Regions from separate parts of the Bradyrhizobium sp. WCU1 genome, predicted to be linked through region 1. Evidence: predicted binding sites of a transcription regulator. Region 1 holds the regulator's gene; each other region holds the start of a gene.
What was found. Region 1 encodes LexA, which represses DNA repair genes until DNA is damaged. Its sites were predicted from a motif close to TGTTCNNNNTGTGTTCNG; they were not measured.

Region 1 (2,265 bases):
GCGACCACATCGCGATAACAGAGGCGGCTGCCACCGGACGGCACATCCGTGCCGCGGGCGTCGACTTCCGCGAGGGCGACGTGCTGCTCACCGCCGGCAGCCGGCTGTCGGATCGCGCCCTGTCGCTCGCCGCGGCCATGAACTATCCGGAGCTCGCGGTCCACCGCCGCCCGAAGGTCGCGGTGCTGGCAACCGGCGACGAACTGGTGATGCCGGGCTCGAAGCCCGGTCCGGGCCAGATCGTCTACTCCAACGGCTATGCGCTGCGGGCGCTGGCGCGCGCCGAAGGCGCCGAGACCGTCGACCTCGGGGTTGCCGCCGACACGTTGGAGGCGACCACGGCCGGCATCCGCCGGGCGCGCGAGACTGAAGCCGACATCCTGATTACGACCGGCGGCGCCTCGGTCGGCGACCACGACCTGGTCAAGCAGTCGCTGGAGGCCGAGGGCGTCAGGATGGCGTTCTGGCGGATCGCGATGCGGCCCGGCAAGCCGATGATGCATGGCCGGTTAGGCGCGATGCGGGTGATCGGCCTGCCCGGCAATCCGGTGTCATCCTATGTCTGCGCCTTCCTGTTCCTGGTGCCGTTGATTCGGGCGCTGAGCGGCCGGAAAACGATTCATCATGTCCGCACCACCGCCCTGCTCGGCCGCGACCTCGCCGCCAATGATCAGCGCGAGGACTATCTGCGCGCACGTCTCGAGGAGAACGATGACGGCACGCTGATCGCAACGCCTGTCATGCAGCAGGACTCGTCGCTGCTCGGGAATCTTGCTGCGGCGCGGGCACTTCTCGTGCGTCCGCCGTTTGCGCCTGCTGCCATCAAAGGCAGTGAATGCGAGATCCTGACGCTGCCCGAGTGAGGGCTTTCGCGGCCCGCTCGTTGTGCGTTGCCCGATACGTTCACCTGAAATTAAGTGGTTGCGGAACACATATCGAACATATAGTGTCCGTTCATGATTTGTTTCGAGTACTGGTGTCTACAATCGGGAGGCCGCGAGGGAGTGCTTGCAATGAGCACCGTGCTTCGGAGGTCAGGCCCGGCGTGCAGGCCCCACTGAAGAGTCTCGGAATCGAACGACGCTATCAACCGGGGGAATACTCGAGATGCTCACGCGCAAACAGTACGAACTTCTGCGTTTCATCAATGAACGTCTGAAAGAGGCCGGCGTGCCGCCCTCCTTCGACGAGATGAAGGATGCGCTCGACCTGCGCTCGAAGTCCGGTATCCACCGCCTGATCACTGCGCTGGAGGAGCGCGGCTTCATCCGCCGCTTGCCCAACCGCGCCCGCGCCATCGAAGTCATCAAATTGCCCGAGCTGTCGGCCGGCGGCGGCAATGGCCGCCGCGGCTTCACCCCGAGCGTGATCGAAGGCACCCTCGGCAAGCGCACCAGCACGCCGCCGATCGCCGAGGACGACGGCAACCGGCCGGTCGCCGTGCCCGTGATGGGCCGGATCGCCGCCGGTACGCCGATCGAGGCGCTGCAGACCCGTAGCCACACCATCAGCGTGCCGCCCGACATGCTCGGCGCCGGCGAACACTATGCGCTGGAAGTGCGCGGCGATTCGATGGTCGATGCCGGTATCCTCGACGGCGACATGGCGCTGATCCAGCGCAACGACGTCGCCAACACCGGCGATATCGTGGTGGCGCTGATCGACGAGGAGGAAGCCACCCTGAAGCGCTTCCGCCGCCGCGGAGCGTCGATCGCGCTGGAGCCGGCCAACACGGCCTATGAAGTGCGCATCCTGCCGCCGAACCGGGTCCGCATCCAGGGCAAGCTGATCGGCCTCTACCGCAAGTACTGAATGCAAATACTTGCGGCGGCGAGGAACGAGCGGCACATCGGACCGTTCCTTGAAAGATAGCGTCACGCGCGGCTTCTCGTGCAGGCTGGCTGATGCGCTCCGATACCTCTCACGCAGCGTCGCGTGTTTGTGATCGGCGCGTTCGCGGAGCAGTCGTACAATCGCCCAGAAACGAGCAGACACTCGTTCGCTATCGTCCACTCTGGTAGAGGCCCTATGCCTCATGGAGAGGCACGGGTCGCTACCTCAATGAGGAGCCATCCGATGTGTGACTACAGTCTGCACGCCGTGGCATCGCGCCCCGCCATTGTCGGAGAGACGCTGATCACGACGACTTTCCGCGGCACCTCGACCCGCGGCTTTGCTTCGGAGAACGATCCCACTGTCGCGGTCTGCATGCTGCCGGGCACCGAGCTCGCTTTCGCCGAGAACGTTCGCTACGACAGCCGCTGG
Region 2 (2,265 bases), 2.3 Mb from region 1:
CCGGGCCTGTGGCTGCGCAGCAGAAAAGCGGCGGGTTTCTCCGCAGGCTGCTCCAGCGTTCGCTCGATCGTCGCCATCGCGCGCACCACGGCGCCGCGCTGACTGTCGTCGAGCGAGACGAGCAGGTTTCCGACTTCCTCGCTCGACCGACGCTCGAGCTCGGCCTGGGCGGTGCGGCCTTTGGCGGTCAGCGATAGTTCGTTGATCCGGCCGTCGTGCTTTGCGGGCTTGCGCGTCACGATCTGGCGCCGCTGCAGCGCCTGCAGGGTGCGGCTCACGAAGCCGGGATCAAGGCCAAGATCGCGCGTGAGGTCGGTGGCAGTGCAGGCGGGGCGATGCCGGATCTCGTAGAGGATGCGGGCTTCCTGCAGGGTGAACGGGCTGTGCACGAGCTTGGGCTCGATGAGGCCGAGCTTGCGCGTGTAAAAGCGGTTGAAGCCGCGGATCGCGGCGATCTCGCCGGCGATATCATTATTTGATTTCATCAAATGATTATTTGACGGAATCAAACAAATTGCAAGCCCCACCAAACCCGTTCTGCTTTGCATGGGGTTGTTTTCGCGATTCTGTGTTCAGGCCTGCGAACTGGCCCCGTCCCGGTCTCAGGCCACCATGATCCGGCTGCGCAGCATGGTGCGGGAGGAGCGGCCGAGCCGGCGCAGCAGCCGCGCCTCGGAGCGGCGGGCGTCCGGCCGGTAACCGCCGATCCGCTCGTAATGTTCGCGCGCGATCAGAAGGCCCTGTTCGGCCGATGGCCCGGTGATCATCCGGGCGACGAATTTGAGGCCGTCGCGCAGGCCGGGGTCGGAGTAGGGCGCGCGGGCATAGCGGAAGATGCCGGCGCGGTCCTTGCCGCTCGCCGCCACCATCTGGATGAACTGGGTGGTCTCCTCGATCCAGCCCGCATCGAGCACCGCGCCCGGATGCAGGAACATCAACCAGGGCGAACGCGCCTGGCGTGCGCCGGCCGCGAGCGCCGCGGCGCGGGTGCCCTCGAAGCGCAGGAAGCGGCAGCCGGCGACGTCGGCAACGCGCTCCATGATGTCGGTATTGGTGCGGTCGACCAGCAGCACTTCGCGGATCACGCCGGCGGCCGCGCCCGGCACCAGCGCCGCCAAGGTTGCGACCGCGGTGCGCTCGATCCCGTCGGTTGGAATGATCACGCTCAGCATGATTTGAGGCTTCGCTGGCTGAAATGGTTCCGGAAACTCCGGTCGTGTTATCACCTTGTCATATTCAAAGCAGCCTGTGCGGCTGCAGAATTTTGTAGCAAGGTTCTGTGGAATTTCTCCGCTCTCGTTCTTGATTTGTTCTCGCGCTGTGCTAGCTTCAGAACATGAGCCGAGCATCCTCTCATGCCCTCAAGCACCCGCCGGTAACGGCGCCCTCCGATAACCCGGCGGGTGCACCCACCCCTTTTCCCGAGCTTGCGGTCGCGATCGAGCGCGAGCGGCGGCGCGGCCGCGGCGCGCAGTCCAACGCCAGCGGCCGTTATGAGGCCGAGGCGCGGACGGCCTTCGACGATGGCTGGCAGAGCCTCGAAGACCTGCCGCCGTTCACCACCAGCGTCGCGCTCGACACCTCGCGCAAGGTGATCACCCGCAACGATTCCCCCGATATCGGCTTCGATCGCTCGATCAATCCCTACCGCGGCTGCGAGCATGGCTGCGTCTACTGCTTCGCGCGGCCGACCCACGCCTATCTCGGCCTGTCGCCGGGGTTGGATTTCGAGTCGAAACTGTTCGCCAAGCCGGATGCGCCGGCGCTGCTCGAGAAGGAGTTGGCGGCGGCGGATTATGAAGCGCGGATGATCGCGATCGGCACCAATACCGATCCTTATCAGCCGATCGAGCGCGAGCGGAAGATCATGCGCGGCATTCTCGAAGTGCTGGAGCGTGCCGGGCATCCGGTCGGCATCGTCACCAAGTCGGCGCTGGTGACCCGCGACATCGATATCCTTTCGCGGATGGCCAAGCGCAACCTCGCCAAGGTCGCGCTGTCGGTGACGACGCTCGACCCGAAGCTTGCCCGCACCATGGAGCCGCGCGCCTCGACCCCGCCGAAGCGGCTTGAGGCGATCAAGCGGCTCGCCGAGGCCGGCATCCCGACCACGGTGATGGTCGCGCCCGTGATCCCCGCGCTGAACGATTCCGAGATCGAGCGCATCCTCGATGCGGCAGTGCATGCCGGCGCGAAGGAGGCGAGCTACGTGCTGCTGCGGCTGCCGCTGGAGGTTCGCGACCTGTTTCGCGAATGGCTGATGGC
Region 3 (2,265 bases), 310 kb from region 1:
GCGCGGCTCGATCTCGGGGATCGTGAAGCCGGACACCGGGCAGGCGAACTTTTCGGAGAACAGGATGCGCTCGGGGCCGCTCTTGTCGTGGATTTTTGCGGTCTTCTTCTTGTCTTCCTTCTCGCCGGCAGCCGCCGCCGGCGTGTCGGCGTATTCGATCACCGCGAGGCCATCGGCGAGCTTCAGCGCGGTCTCGAAACTTTCAGCGAGGCGCTGGGCCAGGTCGGGGCGCACCACGATGCGGTCGACCACCACGTCGATGTCGTGCGGGAATTTCTTGTCGAGGCTAGGGGCCTCCGACAGCTCATGGAAGGTGCCGTCGATCTTGACGCGCTGAAAGCCCTTCTTGAGGTATTCGGCGAGCTCCTTCTTGTACTCGCCCTTGCGGCCGCGCACGACCGGCGCCAGCAGATAGAGGCGGGTGCCTTCGGGCAGCGCCAGCACGCGGTCGACCATCTGCGAGACGATCTGGCTCTCGATCGGCAATCCCGTCGCCGGCGAATAGGGCACGCCGACCCGCGCCCACAACAAGCGCATGTAGTCGTAGATCTCGGTGACGGTGCCGACGGTGGAGCGCGGGTTCTTCGAGGTCGTCTTCTGCTCGATCGAGATCGCCGGCGACAGGCCGTCGATCTGGTCGACATCAGGCTTCTGCATCATCTCCAGAAATTGCCGCGCATAGGCCGACAGCGACTCGACGTAGCGGCGCTGGCCCTCGGCATAGATGGTGTCGAACGCGAGCGACGACTTGCCGGAGCCGGACAGGCCGGTGAACACCACGAGCTTGTCGCGCGGAATCTCGACGTCGATGTTCTTCAGATTGTGTTCGCGCGCGCCGCGGATCGTGATGGCGCGCGATGAGGAGCCGGCGTTGTTTTGGCGCTTCGCCTTGAGCACTTCATCCATTGCGACGGTTCCGGGCGCATGATCGGGCGCCTTTTGGGCGCGCATCGCCGGTGATGCCGGGAGCTTGCGCCGATGGGGTGTGTGAAGACTGGAACGTAGGTAGAACGGCCGACAATTTCCAGTGCTGAATGGCGTCCATCAACGGATAGTTTAGCCGATGGCAGCAGCCGTCAGCAGGATCGGTTCCAGATTTCCGTTTTGACGCGTTTTCCTGGCGCGAACCGGCATCCATCCCGGATCAAGTTCCGGGACAGGCTTCGCTCGAAAATGCTTTGACGAAAAAAAGGCCGGCGCGAGGCCGGCCTTTCCGAGACCTTGGGGGGCTGTCTTTCGCTTAAAGCGAGATGAGTTTTGGTTGAATCGGCTTGGCGCGGTCTTGCTTCACCTCTCCCTGGTGGGGAGAGGTCGGATTGCGCAGCAATCCGGGTGAGGGCTCTTGCTCTCTCGATAGACCGCAACCCCTCACCCGATTTGCTCCGCAAATCACCTCTCCCAAGGGAGAGGTGAACTTTCGATGCCGTTCCAGCTCAACTTAATCTCATCAGGCTTTAGTACTTCGCGACGATCGGGCCGCCGAAGTGATAGTTCACGCCGAACTGGACGGTGTGCAGGTTGATGTCGGCCGACCGCACGCCGAAGTAGGTCTCACCGCCCAGGCTGCGATACAGGTATTCGCCCTTGATCGACCACTGCGGCGCGATGAACGCCTCGATGCCGGCACCGACGGTCCAGCCCGAGTGGAAGTTGCTCTGCGAGACGCTGACGCCGCCCGCGCTGAGGGAGAGCTTGTTGTCGACCCAGGCGTAGCCGCCGGTGCCGTAGAACAGCACCTTGTCGACCGCGAAGCCGATGCGGCCGCGCGCGGTGCCGAGCGCGTCGATCTTGCTCGTCGCCGTGATGCCGAGCGCAGTGGCGGAGGCGTTGACGTCAGCCCATGCGCCGTCGGCCTCGAGGCCGTACACGATGTTGCCGGCCTGCCAGTTGTAGCCGATGGTGCCGCCGCCGAAGCCGCCTTCCATCTTCGGGTTGCCCGAATTCTCGCTGGCGTAGCCACCGAAGCCGCCGATGTAGAAGCCGGTCCAGTTGGTGAACGCGACCGGCGGCGGAGCCTTCACGTAGGGCGCGCGAGCCGCCATGTCGGCGGCCATCGCCGGTGCAATTGCGCTGAGGGCAAACATGCCGGCCGAGGCCAGCAGAACATTCCTGATTTTCAAAGTCCCAGTCCCATTTTCTTGTTGTCCCTTCAAACATTGAAGGGAAACGCCAACGCGGTGTCGCGTGACGTTCATGTGTTTCTACCTAGAAATCTTGGAAGTTGTGTATCCGTGAAACCACAATGCACGGAAAACGGCCCACGCG

Region 2: ACTUWL_RS08085 (PA0069 family radical SAM protein) is a predicted target of LexA. The motif match lies at 1,298-1,315, and genes of this name have one in related genera.
Region 3: uvrA (excinuclease ABC subunit UvrA) is a predicted target of LexA. The motif match lies at 996-1,013, and genes of this name have one in related genera.

What each region holds. Positions count from the first base shown of each region.
Region 1 is NZ_CM130280.1:7,021,486-7,023,750, reverse strand. It holds gene ACTUWL_RS32960 (molybdopterin molybdotransferase MoeA) at 1-863, shown strand, start outside; gene lexA (transcriptional repressor LexA) at 1,108-1,812, shown strand; gene ACTUWL_RS32950 (hypothetical protein) at 2,077-2,265, shown strand, end outside.
Region 2 is NZ_CM130280.1:1,786,412-1,788,676, reverse strand. It holds gene ACTUWL_RS08095 (bifunctional helix-turn-helix transcriptional regulator/GNAT family N-acetyltransferase) at 1-485, opposite strand, end outside; gene ACTUWL_RS08090 (flagellar biosynthetic protein FlhB) at 603-1,172, opposite strand; gene ACTUWL_RS08085 (PA0069 family radical SAM protein) at 1,337-2,265, shown strand, end outside.
Region 3 is NZ_CM130280.1:7,329,436-7,331,700, reverse strand. It holds gene uvrA (excinuclease ABC subunit UvrA) at 1-906, opposite strand, end outside; gene ACTUWL_RS34360 (outer membrane protein) at 1,455-2,114, opposite strand.